One region of the Agrobacterium sp. GW821-FHT02D03 genome, then DNA from elsewhere that is predicted to be linked to it. Evidence: predicted binding sites of a transcription regulator. Region 1 holds the regulator's gene; each other region holds the start of a gene.
What was found. The regulator PhoB, encoded in region 1, activates phosphate uptake and scavenging genes when phosphate is short. The targets are predictions, from matches to a motif close to TGTCATNNANCTGTCAT.

Region 2: AC07U5_RS06960 (UDP-2,3-diacylglucosamine diphosphatase) is a predicted target of PhoB. The motif match lies at 3,402-3,418, and genes of this name have one in related genera.
Region 3: AC07U5_RS00785 (DUF1045 domain-containing protein) is a predicted target of PhoB. The motif match lies at 2,673-2,689, and genes of this name have one in related genera.

Annotation. Positions count from the first base shown of each region.
Region 1 covers NZ_JBWKVN010000001.1:2,725,057-2,729,922, reverse strand. Annotated here, with positions in the region: gene pstA (phosphate ABC transporter permease PstA) at 1-189, shown strand, start outside; gene pstB (phosphate ABC transporter ATP-binding protein PstB) at 261-1,076, shown strand; gene phoU (phosphate signaling complex protein PhoU) at 1,168-1,884, shown strand; gene phoB (phosphate regulon transcriptional regulator PhoB) at 1,907-2,590, shown strand; gene AC07U5_RS12965 (Imm63 family immunity protein) at 2,674-3,141, opposite strand; gene AC07U5_RS12960 (GcrA family cell cycle regulator) at 3,261-3,797, opposite strand; gene AC07U5_RS12955 (aspartate aminotransferase family protein) at 4,250-4,866, shown strand, end outside.
Region 2 covers NZ_JBWKVN010000001.1:1,485,577-1,490,442, forward strand. Annotated here, with positions in the region: gene AC07U5_RS06950 (DUF2865 domain-containing protein) at 1-678, opposite strand, end outside; gene AC07U5_RS06955 (NADP-dependent malic enzyme) at 936-3,251, opposite strand; gene AC07U5_RS06960 (UDP-2,3-diacylglucosamine diphosphatase) at 3,485-4,315, shown strand; gene dgcA (N-acetyl-D-Glu racemase DgcA) at 4,324-4,866, opposite strand, start outside.
Region 3 covers NZ_JBWKVN010000001.1:161,158-166,023, reverse strand. Annotated here, with positions in the region: gene phnD (phosphonate ABC transporter substrate-binding protein) at 1-44, shown strand, start outside; gene phnE (phosphonate ABC transporter, permease protein PhnE) at 210-1,184, shown strand; gene phnE (phosphonate ABC transporter, permease protein PhnE) at 1,184-2,533, shown strand; gene AC07U5_RS00785 (DUF1045 domain-containing protein) at 2,788-3,480, shown strand; gene AC07U5_RS00780 (alpha-D-ribose 1-methylphosphonate 5-triphosphate diphosphatase) at 3,473-4,609, shown strand; gene phnN (phosphonate metabolism protein/1,5-bisphosphokinase (PRPP-forming) PhnN) at 4,606-4,866, shown strand, end outside.

The DNA of each region.
Region 1 (4,866 bases):
GCGAATTACCCGACGACCCCGCTTGATCCTGCAACGGCCCTGCCGGTTCAGATCTACATGTGGGCCAATGAAGCCGAACGCGCCTTTGTCGAAAGAACATCTGGCGCTATCATCATCCTGCTTATGTTCCTCCTGGTGATGAATGTGGGCGCAATCCTGCTGCGTCGCCGCTTCGAACGGCGCTGGTAAAGCATTTCGAGGAAATGTGGATACCGGTTTTCTGCTCGGAAATGCGATAAGAAGCAAGGGAGAACGGAACAATGAACATGTTGTCGGAAGCAGCAGTTGAAAAGGCGCTGGACAAGAAAATGAATGAAGTTTCCTATAAGATGATCGGCAAGGACGTCTCCGTATATTACGGTGAGAAGCGCGCCCTTTACGATGTGAAGCTCAACGTTCGCGAAAACACGGTGACGGCTCTCATCGGCCCCTCAGGCTGTGGCAAATCCACCTTTCTGCGCACGCTGAACCGCATGAACGATACGATCGATGGTTGCCGCGTCACCGGCGAGATTACGCTCGATGGTGAGGATATCTACGATTCTGCCATCGATGTCGTCGAGCTTCGCGCTCGCGTCGGCATGGTGTTTCAGAAGCCGAACCCATTCCCGAAGTCGATCTACGAAAACATTGCCTACGGCCCGCGCATCCACGGTCTTGCCCGCAACAAGGCGGATATGGACCAGATCGTCGAGTCCGCCCTGCAGAAGGCAGGCCTCTGGAACGAAGCGAAGGACCGCCTGCAAGAATCCGGCACGGGGCTGTCCGGCGGCCAGCAGCAGCGCCTGTGCATCGCACGTGCCATCGCCGTTTCACCGGAAGTCATCCTCATGGATGAGCCATGCTCGGCGCTTGACCCGATCGCGACCGCCAAGGTGGAAGAGTTGATCCACGAGCTTCGTGCCAACTACACCATCGTCATCGTGACACACTCGATGCAGCAGGCCGCTCGCGTTTCGCAGCGTACCGCCATGTTCCACCTCGGCCACCTGGTTGAGGAGAACGATACGGACAAGATGTTCACCAACCCGGATGACCAGCGCACCCAGGACTATATCATGGGTCGTTTCGGCTGATCCTGCTCTTGCTTGCGCATCCCACCGCGCCTGTCGCTTGAGCCACTAAAAAGGCTTGCGACAGGGCGTTTCGAAACTGGAGACTACGAACATGTCGACACATTCCCACATCATGTCCGCCTATGATGAGGAGCTGAAGTTCCTCAGCCGCCGGATCGCCGAAATGGGCGGCTTGGCCGAGCAGATGTGCGCCGATGCCGTGCGCGCACTCGTCAATTCCGATGCGGCCCTGGCACAAAAGGTCATCTCGGACGATACGATCCTCGATCACGCCGAGCGCGAAATCGGCGACAAGGCGATCGTCACCATTGCCAAGCGCCAGCCGATGGCAGCAGACCTTCGCGAAATCATCGGTTCGCTGCGCATTGCCGCAGACCTGGAGCGCGTCGGCGATCTGGGCAAGAACACCGCCAAGCGCGTCATCGCTGTTGCCGGCACCGGCGTTCCGCGCAAACTGGCGCGTGGCCTTGAGCATCTTTCGGAACTGGCGCTTGTGCAGTTGAAGGAAGTGTTGGACGTCTACTCCACGCGGTCAGCGGAAAAGGCCCAGGCCATCCGCGAGCGCGACGAGGAAATCGACGCGATGTACACCTCGCTCTTCCGCGAGCTTTTGACCTACATGATGGAAGATCCGCGCAACATCACCACCTGCACGCATCTTCTGTTCTGTGCCAAGAACATCGAGCGCGTTGGCGACCACGCCACCAACATCGCCGAGACCATCTACTACATGACCACTGGCAGCCAGCCGGAAGGTGAGCGTCCGAAGGACGATAGTTCCAACACGCTCGGCGCTGTGACCGAGTAAGCGACAGATAGGATCTGGAGCCATGGTGCCAAAAATCGCCGTTGTCGAAGATGAGGAGGCGCTGAGCGTCCTCCTCCGTTACAATCTCGAATCCGAAGGCTATGACGTGGACACCATTCCGCGTGGCGACGAGGCGGAGATTCGCCTTCAGGAGCGCACGCCGGATCTTTTGATCCTCGACTGGATGTTGCCGGGCGTCTCCGGCATCGAGCTTTGCCGTCGCCTGCGCATGCGGCCGGAAACCGAACGTCTGCCGATCATCATGCTGACGGCGCGCGGTGAGGAAAGCGAAAGGGTTCGTGGTCTGGCGACGGGCGCGGACGACTATGTCGTGAAGCCCTTCTCCACGCCGGAACTGATGGCGCGCGTTAAAGCGATGCTGCGCCGCGCCAAGCCGGAGGTCCTGTCCTCGGTGCTGAAATGCGGCGATATCGAGCTCGATCGTGAGACGCACCGTGTCCATCGCAAGAGCCGCGAAGTCCGTCTCGGGCCGACCGAATTCCGCCTGCTGGAATTTCTCATGACCTCGCCAGGTCGTGTGTTTTCCCGTTCCCAGCTTCTCGACGGTGTCTGGGGACATGATATCTATGTGGATGAGCGCACGGTGGACGTCCATGTCGGTCGCCTGCGTAAGGCGCTGAATTTCTCCAGCATGCAGGATGTCATTCGCACCGTTCGGGGCGCCGGCTATTCCATGGAAGCCTGATCGGCCTCGGGAGCGCTTTGCTTGAAGGTACAAGCGCTCCTATTCTCGCCGTGTCAGAGAGGGTAGCCCTTGGCTTCCCGGCGTCAGATCAATGTGGACGGAACGGGATATCGCGCGGCGTCTATCTCGTCCTTAGACAACGGGCTGCGGGTCAGCACCTCAGCATAATTGGCTCGAGTTCGAGCGCCATAGCTCTCCTTGATCGCGCCCATCAGTTCGATCTCCTGGTACATCCAGTTCCAGCGCGAATAGTCGTCCGGGCCGGTCGACTGGCGGTCTGCCTTTTCCCGAACCGCAAGCTCGCGATCGCGCACCACTTCTCCCGCCACGATCGACATCAACTGGAAGGCGGCATCGTCCATGTCCTTGGCTTCCCGACGCCAATATTCCTCTCCGCGCTCCTCGCAGATCAGCCAGTAGCTGCCGCGTCGCCATTCGACGTAAACGGTTCCGTCGCCACGTGCGCGGCGCGGGATTGGCGGGAAGGGCGTGTCGACGGCCCCGGCCCATAGCGCCGAGATATAGTCGTGCAGTGTGTCGATCGCGTCCATGATGATAGTCTGGGCGCGATTATTGCTGCAGGCAAGCTTGGATTATTTGGCAAAGCTGGAGACCGCCCAATAAAAAAGCGGACCGAAGCCCGCTTTCTGAATTGGTTCTGAGACAGACCTTACGCCTTGCGGCGTTCGCTGACCGGCTGGTAGGCCATCTTCGCGTGGAACTTGCAGTAGGGCGAGGCTTCAGACGCCTCGCAGCCGCAGAAATGGAAGTCGTCCTTGAGCGGGTCGCCCACCGGCCACTTGCAGGTGCGCTCGGTCAGTTCCGTCAGCGTCAGGCGACGCGAGATCGGGATAACGACATTGTTGGAAGAACGAACATATTCCATGGGCTCGACGGTGTCGATGTCCATGTCTTCCTTGAAAGCGAGGGCACCAGAGCTACGGGCCGGTGCTGGACGGCTGGTCGCAGCGCGGGCCGGAGCCGCATAGCTTGCCGGACGCGGCGCTGCTGCGGGACGCTTGGGCGCAGGACGCGACGTGGCGACCGTGCCGCCGGCCTTGGCGCGACCTGGCAGGTTGAGGCGGTGAACCTTGCCGATGACGGCATTGCGGCTCACACCGCCTAGTTGTGCTGCGATCTGGCTTGCGCTAAGCCCTTCGGACCATAATCTCTTGAGCTTTTCTACTCGTTCGTCCGTCCAGTTCATGCCGCTTCTCCGCTCGTCGCGTTGTTTTCGGGCAGAATCCACCTACTATGCCATGGAGTGAACCACGCGCAGGCCATTCGCCAGATTGTAGGTGACTAGTTCCGCCGCATTGCAGTCTAGTAATTGACGGTTAACCTAATCGTCGGTTGACTCCGTGACAAGAGTCGCAGGAATCATCTGGAATCGATTTTCCGGTTTTCCCCAACTTGCTTCCCCTGTGAGTCAGAAAGGCAACACCTCGGGCCTGCGCGGCAAGCACCTACCAAGGCTTGTAACTGCCCGGAAGTGCCGAGATTTGTTGACATTAGGCGGGGAAGTGACAATAGTGCTCTCGCAATGAAGACAGCATGCAGGCCGCCGCGAGGCGGCATTTTTGATTTTCAGGGCAGGGATAACCCGCGAGCCCTATTGACAGTCGTCTGTCCCGACTTGACGTAAGGAGTGATGTCGCCATGGCCGAAACTGCCCCCAAATCCGGGCCGTTGTTCGATACGTTTTCCAGAGCCCCCCTGCGCTTCGAACGAGGCGAGGGCGTTTGGCTGATCACGGAAAGCGGCGAGCGATATCTCGATTTCGGTGCGGGCGTTGCGGTTACCTCGGTCGGCCATAGCCATCCCCATATGGTTGAATCCCTCAAGGCACAGGTCGAGAAGGTCTGGCATTTGTCCAACCTTTATGAGGTTGCAGGCCAGGAAGTGCTGGCAAAGCGGCTGACGGATGCGACATTCGCCGACAAGGTGTTCTTCACCAACTCCGGTGCGGAGGCGCTGGAATGCGCCATCAAGACGGCACGCCGTTATCAGTACACGCACGGCCATCCGGAAAAATTCCGCATCATCACCTTCGAAGGTGCATTCCATGGCCGCACACTCGCCACCATCGCAGCTGGCGGCCAGGCCAAATATCTCGAGGGCTTCGGCCCCAAGGTGGAAGGCTTCGACCAGGTGCCATTCGGCGATCTCGAAGCGCTGAAGGCGGCGATCGTTCCGGAAACGGCTGCCCTTCTGATCGAGCCGATCCAGGGCGAAGGCGGTATCCGTGTCGTTCAGCCCGAGTTCCTGCGCACGCT
Region 2 (4,866 bases), 1.2 Mb from region 1:
ACTAAAATCCATCGGCGTCGCGTTGGAGGATATGGGGAAGAAGGCTCCGTCGCAGGTGCGCACGCAAAGCGTTCTCAAGCCGCCCTCGGTCGGCATGTCTGGCGTCGGGCCGTAGTTGCCAATGTCCCTTTGATCGTCGTTGAAGGGGTCAGTATAGCCGCGGGGTTGGGCATCCAGGCCTGGGTCCGTCGATGCGTAATCGGGTGGCCGACGATCAAGGCAGCCCTCAGCATCGAGCGCTGCCATGATCCGATCCCAACGATCGGCGGCTTCGGTGCGACGGCTTGCAAGCATACGATTGCGGTCTTGCGCGATCATGTCCCGTTCGGCTTCCGCTTGCGCCAGTGCATCCGCAATATCACCGCAGATTTGCGCATTTGGGTTTCCATAGACAATCACGCTACCGGATGAGCAGCCATAGCTCCGTAGATCATTCTTGATACGGCGGATCACGAGGTTCTGCTGTGCCAGCGCATTTGCAAATTGCCGGACCTGCGCTGTGGTACCGATAACTTGCGTGGACTCTGCCGGTTGTCTCAGCTGTGCTTCGAGCGTTTCGCAGATGTCCTGCGCCTGCACGGCAACGGGTGCGACGACGAGGGTGGCCAACAGGGTACCGATGAGACGGTTGCGGCGCGGCGCCGGGCGCCCATTCGTTTTCTGCAGGCCCGTCAGCATTCAGTCGGCATCCCTTTCAACATCAATCACCAACGCTCGCGGCAGGATTAAGTTCAGGATAGCATAGGGCTGTGCCGCAATGCGGCAACAGCAGTTTCAAAATTGCGTTAATTCGAAGTGACGCAATAACGTCAGGCCTGAAGCGTGTCGCGATCGTTCAGATTCGCTCCTTACGCTTTAGGTCCTTGTTTCGCCGCGTGGTGTCATCGCAAAACCGCTGCACAATTCTGCTTGAACCATGCTTTAAACCCAGGCCATCACATCGAAGGATGCGATGCCTGGACGGCGGCAAGCGCTGCCATGTTGACCACGCCGCGCGAGGTGACGGTGGGCGAGAGGATATGTGCGGGCAGGGCCGTGCCAAGCAGGATCGGCCCGACATGCAGACCTTCCGTCATGGTGCGCACGACGCCAAGCGAAATATTGGCCGAGTCCAGGTTCGGGAAGACCAGGAGGTTCGCCTCACCGGACAAGGCGCTGTTGGGCATCGCGCGCTTGCGCAACATTTCCGACAGTGCCGAGCCACCCTGCATTTCGCCATCGATTTCCAAATGAGGCGCCCTGTCGCGAACGAGTTGAAGGGCTGCGCGCATCTTTCGGGCGCTGACAGAATCGCGCGAACCGAAGTTCGAATGGCTGGCAAGCGCAATCTTCGGGGTGATGCCGAAACGCTTGATTTCCTTGGCCGCCAGGATCGCCATTTCTGCGACGTCTTCAGAGCTCGGGTCGTAATTGACGAAGGTATCGGTCATGAAGAGCGCGCCACGCTGGGTGATCAGCAGGCTGAGGCCGCCAAAAGACTGAACGCCTTCGCGCTTGCCGATGATCTGATTGACATCGCGCAGGTGACGGTCAAACCGGCCTTCCAGACCGCAGATCAGGGCATCGGCCTCGCCGCGCTTGACGGAGAGAGCGCCAATGACGGTGGTGTTGGTACGAACGATCGTGCGTGCGGCTTCCGGGTTGATGCCGGCACGGCCGACCAGCGCGAAATAGTCATCGACATAGTCGCGGTAGCGTGGATCGTCTTCCGGGTTGACCACGGCGAAATCGGTATTCGGGCGGATGCGCAGGCCAAAGCGCTTCAGGCGCGTTTCGATGATCTGCGGACGACCGATCAGGATCGGGATGCCCGTACCTTCTTCCAAAAGTACCTGAGCGGCGCGCAGCACGCGCTCGTCTTCGCCTTCGGCAAAGATGATACGCTTCTTTTCCGCGCTCTTGGCACTGTTGAAGATCGGCTTCATGATAAAGCCGGAACGCCAGACGAAGCGGTTCAACTGATCGAGATAGGCATCGAAATCGGTGATGGGTCGCGATGCGACGCCACTTGCGGCGGCAGCGCGCGCGACGGCGGGGGCGATGCGCAGGATGAGGCGTGGGTCGAAAGGCGAGGGGATCAGGTAGTTCGGGCCAAACACCGGCGTCTCTTCGCTATAGGCCTTGGCAGCGACTTCGGAGACTTCCTCGCGGGCCAGTTCGGCAATCGCACGAACCGCCGCCATCTTCATCTCTTCATTGATGCTGGTTGCGCCGCAATCGAGCGCGCCGCGGAAGATGTAAGGGAAGCAGAGAACGTTGTTGACCTGGTTCGGGAAGTCCGAACGACCGGTGCAGATCATTGCATCCGGGCGTGCGGCGCGCGCTTCTTCCGGCATGATTTCAGGCTTTGGGTTCGCCAATGCCAGGATCAATGGCTTTTCAGCCATCTTCGCCAGAAGCTCGGGCTTCAGAACGCCTGCGGCCGAGAGACCGAGGAACACGTCTGCGCCCTCGATGGATTCGGCGAGCACGCGCTTGTCGGTCTTCTGCGCGTAGATTTCCTTCCATTCGTCCATCAACGTGTTGCGGCCGTCATAGACGAGGCCTTCAATGTCGTGGACCCAGATATTTTCGCGCTTGGCGCCCATCTCCACCAGCAGGTTGAGGCAGGCGAGAGCCGCTGCACCGGCACCGGATGCGACGATCTTGACGTCCGACAAGGCCTTGCCGGCGAGTTCCAGCGCATTGGTGACGGCTGCGGCAACGATGATTGCTGTTCCGTGCTGATCGTCGTGGAAGACCGGGATGTTCATCTTGGCGCGCAGCTGGCGCTCGACTTCGAAACATTCAGGCGCCTTGATGTCTTCGAGATTGATGCCGCCGAAGGTGGGCTCGAGTGCCGAAATGGTGGAGACCATATCGTTGATGCCGGGCGCGTCGATTTCGATATCGAAGACGTCGATATTGGCAAATTTCTTGAAGAGGACGGCCTTGCCTTCCATGACCGGCTTCGACGCCAACGGGCCGATATTGCCGAGACCGAGAACGGCGGTGCCGTTGGAAATCACAGCCACAAGGTTGGCGCGTGCAGTATATTGCGCCGCCGTTTCCGGATTTTCATGAATGGCAAGGCAGGGGGCAGCGACGCCCGGTGAATAGGCGAGCGCCAGGTCGCGCTGGTTGCCGAGCGGCTTGGACGCCTGGATCTCAAGTTTACCAGGGCGAGGATAGCGATGGTAGAAGAGCGCCTGCTCATCCAGATCCGCATTGCTGCTCTTGTTTTGCGTCGTGCCCTTGTCCTGAGAACTCATCTTTTTCACCGCTTTATTTCAATTGTCACGAAGGTCTTTGCATACAGCAAACAGTTCGACCGTACAGCCGTTTATTTGGCGGGTGGCATGCAAAAGCGAGAAAGGCGATATTCGCAAAAAGACCAGCGTCGGACCATGGAAGCGCCGCTTTGTCATCTTGCTGAAACACGAGTCTGGTTTTCCCAAGAGTGAAAGATTTCCAAACGCCTTTCATGAGACGAGGGGACGAGACCATGGCCACGCAGACCGAAACCAGACACTTCAGGACGCTTTTCATTTCCGACGTGCATCTTGGCTCGAAAGCGGCCAAGACGGATTTTCTGCTGGACTTTCTGAAGTATCACGAGGCGGACACGATCGTGCTCGTTGGTGATATCATCGATGGTTGGCGCCTTCGCCGAAGCTGGTACTGGCCGCAGGGCTGCAACGACGTGGTGCAGAAGCTTTTGCGCAAGGCGCGCAAGGGCGCGCGCATCGTCTACATCCCCGGAAATCACGACGAATTCTTACGCGAATTCCCCGGCACCCATTTCGGCGGCATCGAAGTGGCCGAGCGCATGATCCATGAGGCAGCGGACGGCAAGAAATATCTTGTGCTGCATGGCGACGAGTTCGATGTCGTCGTGCGCAATGCACGCCTTCTCGCCTACCTTGGTGACTGGGCCTACGATGCGGCGATTGCCGTCAACGTCGCGATTGCGGCGGTTCGCCGCCGTATCGGCCTTCCTTACTGGTCTTTCTCCGCCTGGGCGAAACTCCAGGTGAAGCATGCCGTCAACTTCATCGGCGAGTTCCAGCGTGTGGTGGCCGATGAGGCCCGGCGCAACAAGGTGGATGGGGTCATCTGCGGCCATATTCACCATGCGGTGATGGAGGATATCGACGGTATCCGCTACATCAATACCGGCGACTGGGTGGAAAGCTGCACGGCCATTGTCGAGAACCTTGACGGCTCGTTCGAGCTGATCACCTGGATGCAGACCAGCGACAGCGCGGAAGAGCCAACGGTGCGCCAGCTGGAGCCGGTGATGTTTCCCAAGCTCGTTGATACAAAAGCGGCCTGAGGATGTCTTTATCCCCACAGCTCCGGCTGTGGCGGATGAACGAGAGAACCATCATAGACAAGACCAGGCTCTCTATCGCGCGCCAAAAGCAGAGGGCCGTCAAGATCGGCAAAGGCCACGTCTTGCGCCAGTAGCACAGCGGGTGCCATGGCAAGCGACGTTCCCAGCATGCAGCCCACCATGATCTGATAGCCGAGACGCTCGGCCTCCTGCTTCATCACCAGAGCTTCAGTAAGACCGCCTGTCTTGTCGAGCTTGATGTTGATCGCATCGTAACGATCGCGAAGGGATGCGAGGTCTCTCGTCAGGTGGACGCTCTCATCCGCGCAGATTGCCACGGGTCGCTTTATCGTCGCCAGAAACGCATCGTTGCCGGCTGGGAGAGGTTGCTCGATCAAGGAAATCCCGAGCTCCGCGGCAACGGCCATGTGGTGCTCTATATTGTCTTCACGCCATCCCTCGTTGGCATCGACGATGATTGCGGCATCTGGTGCTGCCGCACGAACGGCGCGTAGGCGCTCTTCGTCGTCCTCTGTTCCCGTCTTTATCTT
Region 3 (4,866 bases), 2.6 Mb from region 1:
ACCAGACGATCGTTGATGCCCGTAAGGCCGTGATCGGCGGCTGATTGCCAGCAAAGGCATGAGACGGCGGCGTCAGAAAGACGCCGCCGTTTTTTTAAAGCGCACCCGGGAACGCCGTCACGCTTCCAAAGGGGTGCCGCTGAAACGGTGAATGAGAGCATCGGTGAATCCATCGTCACCCGCATGGCTCCGGTAAGGACGCAAAAGACATGGCTAGCACGCCAATCACCCCAGATACGTTCGGCGAGGCCTCGAAAAAGGTCATGCAGCACTACCAGCAACAGCTGGTCACGCGACGTATCTACACCGGCATCGCCATCGTCGTCTTTCTTGCGCTGCTCTTTGCCTCGCTCGATTTCGCCAACAGCGCCAATTCCGGCAAGTTCTTCGAGCGGCTGCCCTATTTCTTCGATTTTATGAAGACTTTCCTGCCGAACAGCCCGATGGAAGTCGTTCGCGCCATGTTCGATCTGCCGTCACCCTATGCCGACGGCTCGCTGAAATACGACTATGTCTCGGAGCGGGTCTATATCGGCGACGGCTTTTATATTCCGCATTTCTTCTATCAGCTGATCATCACCCTGAACATTGCGCTGGTTTCGACGCTGATCGGCACGGCCTTCGCTTTCGCGCTGTGCTTCTTTGCCTCCACCAATCTCGTCGGCGCCGGTGCCGTGCGTTTCGCCGTCCGACGCATGCTGGAAGTCATGCGCGCCTTTCCGGAAATCGTCATCGCCGGATTGCTGACCGCTATCCTTTCGCTCGGGCCCATTGCTGCCATCGTCGCCATCACCATTCATACCGTTGGCGCGCTCGGAAAACTGTTCTTCGAAGTCGTCGAGAATGCCGATATGAAGCCGGATGAAGGGTTGCGGGCATCGGGTGCCAACTGGCTGGAGCGGGTGCGCTTTGCCATCGTGCCGCAGGTTCTGCCGAATTTCGTCTCCTATGCGCTGCTGCGCGCCGAAATCAATGTGCGCGCCTCCACCATCATCGGTGCTGTTGGCGGCGGCGGTATCGGCGAGGTCTTTCGCCTGGCGATCGGCAACGATCACGCCGCCAAGACCTATGCCATCATCATCATGCTGCTGGTCACCATCATCGCCGTCGACCAGTTTTCCGGCTGGCTGCGCCGCAGACTGATCGGCCATCAATCCTTTGAATTCGGACGGGGAGCGGCCTGATGTCCACGAGCTTTGTCATCAATGGTGCGGATCGCGAACGCCTTCTTTCGCAATATCCGCAGGTCTTCCAGCAGAGCTTCCTGCGCCGGTACGGATTGTTCCTCGGCCTCGTCGCGGTCTTCGTCTATCTCGTCATCTGCTTCTTCGCCTTCAATATCGGCCCGGCCTTGATGAATGGCCGCTGGGAGCGCGCGTCGAGCTATATTCAGGACTGGTATTCCTGGCGCGCTCAGCCGCGACTTCGCTTTGAAGATGGCAAGGTGGTTCCGCAGTGGACGAGCCGCGGTCAATATCCGGCCAATGCCCATATCAGCTGGCTTCAGCCTCTTCCGGATGGCGGCTATAGCGTGATCTATGGCGGTGGGCAGAACCGTATCGATGTCACGCCGACGCAGGCGAACGTCTATATCGACGGCAAGCTCTATCCGGTGACGATCGGCGCAGACCGCGTCACTGCGCCCGCCGGCGCGCCGTCTCAGATCCGCCAGGATGAGAACAAGGTCGTGGTCGAATATGGTTTTGCCGGACAGGCGGAGATCCGTACCTCGCAACTTTACGTCCAGCGCCGTTTCCTGGGTTGGGCCAATTTCTTCTTCGATACACGTTCGCAGTTCTGGGGCAAAAGCTGGGGGGAGCTCGCGTCGCTCGCCCTTTGGCAGCCCCGCATCGATCCAGCACAGTCCAATATTGACAAAATGGTCGATGACTTCCTGGGGAACGACGTCTGGCAACATGAGGATATCTTGTCCAAACTGCTGCAGACGCTGGTCATGGCGTTTCTCGGCACGCTGCTCGGCACGCTCGTTGCGTTCCCGCTTGCCTTCATCGCCGCGCGCAACATCACCGCCAACAGGGCGGCAAACTGGGGCATGAAGCGCGCGTTCGATTTCCTGCGCTCCATCGATATGCTGATCTGGGCGCTGTTCTTTACCCGCAGCTTCGGCCCCGGACCGATCCCCGGCATCGCCGCGATCTTCTTCACCGATACCGGCGCGCTTGGAAAGGTCTATGCCGAGGCGCTGGAAAATGTCGATGACAAGCAGCGCGAGGGCGTGAAGTCTGTCGGTGCGTCGCCCATGATCGTCAATCGCTATGGTGTCATTCCGCAGGTGCTTCCGGTTTTCATCTCGCAGTCGCTCTATTTCTGGGAAAGCAACACCCGCTCCGCCACCATTATCGGCGCGGTCGGTGCCGGCGGTATCGGCCTCAAACTTCTGGAAGCCATGCGCACCAATCAAGATTGGGACAAGGTCGCCTATATGGTGCTGTTGATCCTCATCGTCGTCTTCCTTTTTGACAATATGTCGAACGCGATCCGCTTCCGCCTTATCGGGAAACCCCATCACTAAAGCATGTCGCGCAAAAGTGGTCACCGGTTTTGCGATAACGACATGCGACAAAACAAGGACTTAAAGCGTAAGGAGCGAATCTGAAAGATCGCGACACGCTTTAAACTCGACGTTCATATCCGGCAAATTTGTCGGGTGATATCATCATTCTGTCATGGAAAAGGTCTACCTCGCACTTCTGACCTTGCGGGGTAGAGACGAGTCGTCTCAAATGACGCTTCCGCTGTTTTCATGACGTTTGAAAGTGCGACATCGTGCGCTACGCTCTCTATTTTTCGCCTTCCGCCACTGATCCGCTGACTGAGACAGCGTCGCGGTGGCTGGGGCGCCACGCCTTTTCCGAAGAGGTCTTTGACGATTACGTTAGCTTCGCCGATGTGACGGAAGATCCGCGACGCTACGGCTTCCACGCCACGCTGAAAGCGCCCTTCGAGCTTGCCCCCGACAAAAGCGAAGAGCAACTGATCGAGGCATTTTCGGCCTTTGCCTCCTCACGCACCGCCTTCGACATTCCAGAAGTCGTTGTCGGATCGCTCGGGCCCTTCTTCGCTCTGGTGCCTGCGACACGCCACCAGCCGCTTCAGGATTTTGCCGCCGATGTGGTCGAGCACTTCGAACCCTTCCGCGCGCCCCTCTCCGAGCGCGACATTGCCCGTCGAAAACCCGAGACGCTGAGCGAAAGCCAGCGCGCCAACCTGCATCGCTTCGGCTATCCCTACGTCATGGACGATTTCCGCTTCCACATGACCTTGACCGGGCCGGTGAGTGACGGACGCAGCGACGAGATGGCGGATATCCTCACCAAGACATTTGCCGGCTTCATCCATCGCCCGCTGACGATCTCCGGCCTTGGCCTTTTCGTCGAAAAGGAGCGGGGCGAAGCCTTTACCGTTCATAGCTGGCAGCCACTGGCTGCTCCCAATACGAAAGATGTCCGAAATGGCTGAACATGTCCTATCCAATGCGCGCATCGTGCTGTCCGACGATGTCGTACAAGGCTCCGTCCTGATCCGCGATGGCGTAATTGCCGATATCAGTGAGGGTTCATCAAGAGCCGGCGAAGATTTCGAAGGCGACTATCTGATCCCCGGCCTCGTCGAATTGCACACCGACCACCTGGAGCAGCATTATTCGCCCCGCCCCGGTGTAACCTGGGACAAGATCGCCGCCATTCAGGCGCATGATGCGCAGGTCGCGTCCTCCGGCATCACCACCGTCTTCGATTGCCTGCGTCTTGGCTCGGATGAGGATGGCGGCTTTGCGCGCGGCGAAATGCGTGACATGGCCGATGCCATCGAAAAGGCGAAGGGTGAAGATCGCCTTCGCTCCGACCACCTGCTGCATCTACGCTGCGAAGTTGCCTCCGCCGACGTGCTGGAGCATTTCGAAGACTTTGAAAACGATCCGCATGTGCGGCTGATCTCGCTGATGGACCATTCCCCGGGCCAGCGTCAGTTCCAGACCATGGATCAGTACGTCATGTTCTACCAGAAAAAGCGCGGCTTGAGTGACGAAGCCTTCAAGGCTTTTGTTGATCGACGCGTCTCTGCGTCGGAAAAATTCTCCGGCAAGCACCGCGATTATCTGTCGGCCCGCTGCGCCGAACGCGGCATCACGGTGGCCAGCCATGACGACGCGACGGAAGCCCATGTCGAAGAAGCCATTGGCCACGGTGTGCGGCTTGCCGAATTTCCAACGAGTGTCGAGGCTGCCCAGGCCTCTCATACCGCTGGCATGAGTGTGCTGATGGGCGCGCCGAACATTGTTCGCGGCAAATCCCATTCCGGCAATATTGCTGCGCGCGATCTCGCCGAACTAGGCGTTCTCGATGTACTGTCGTCGGATTACGTGCCTTTTAGCCTGCTCTACGCCCCCTTCCTGCTGGCCGATCAGGTGGAAGGCATCACCCTTCCCAAGGCGCTTGCGATGGTGACGGCAACGCCGGCAAAGACCGTTGGCCTGACGGATCGCGGCTCCATTGCGGCAGGACTGCGTGCAGACCTCGTGCGCGTCCGCCGCGAAAGCGGCGTGCCGGTGGTGCGGAGCGTCTGGCGACAGGGAAAACGTGTCGCATGAGCCTCGCATCGTCTGACTCACCGTCACCAGGCCCCAACCTGCTCGGAACGATGATCGTCGTCGTCGGCCCGAGTGGCGCCGGCAAGGATACGCTCATCGATTATGCCGCAGACCACCTGCGGGATAATCCCGATGTGCATTTCGTCCGCCGTGTCATCACCAGAGACAGCGATGCTGGTGGTGAAAATCACCAGGGCTGCACCGAAGAAGCGTTCCAGCGGAAAAAGGTAGCCGGCGAATTTTGTGTGTCATGGAGT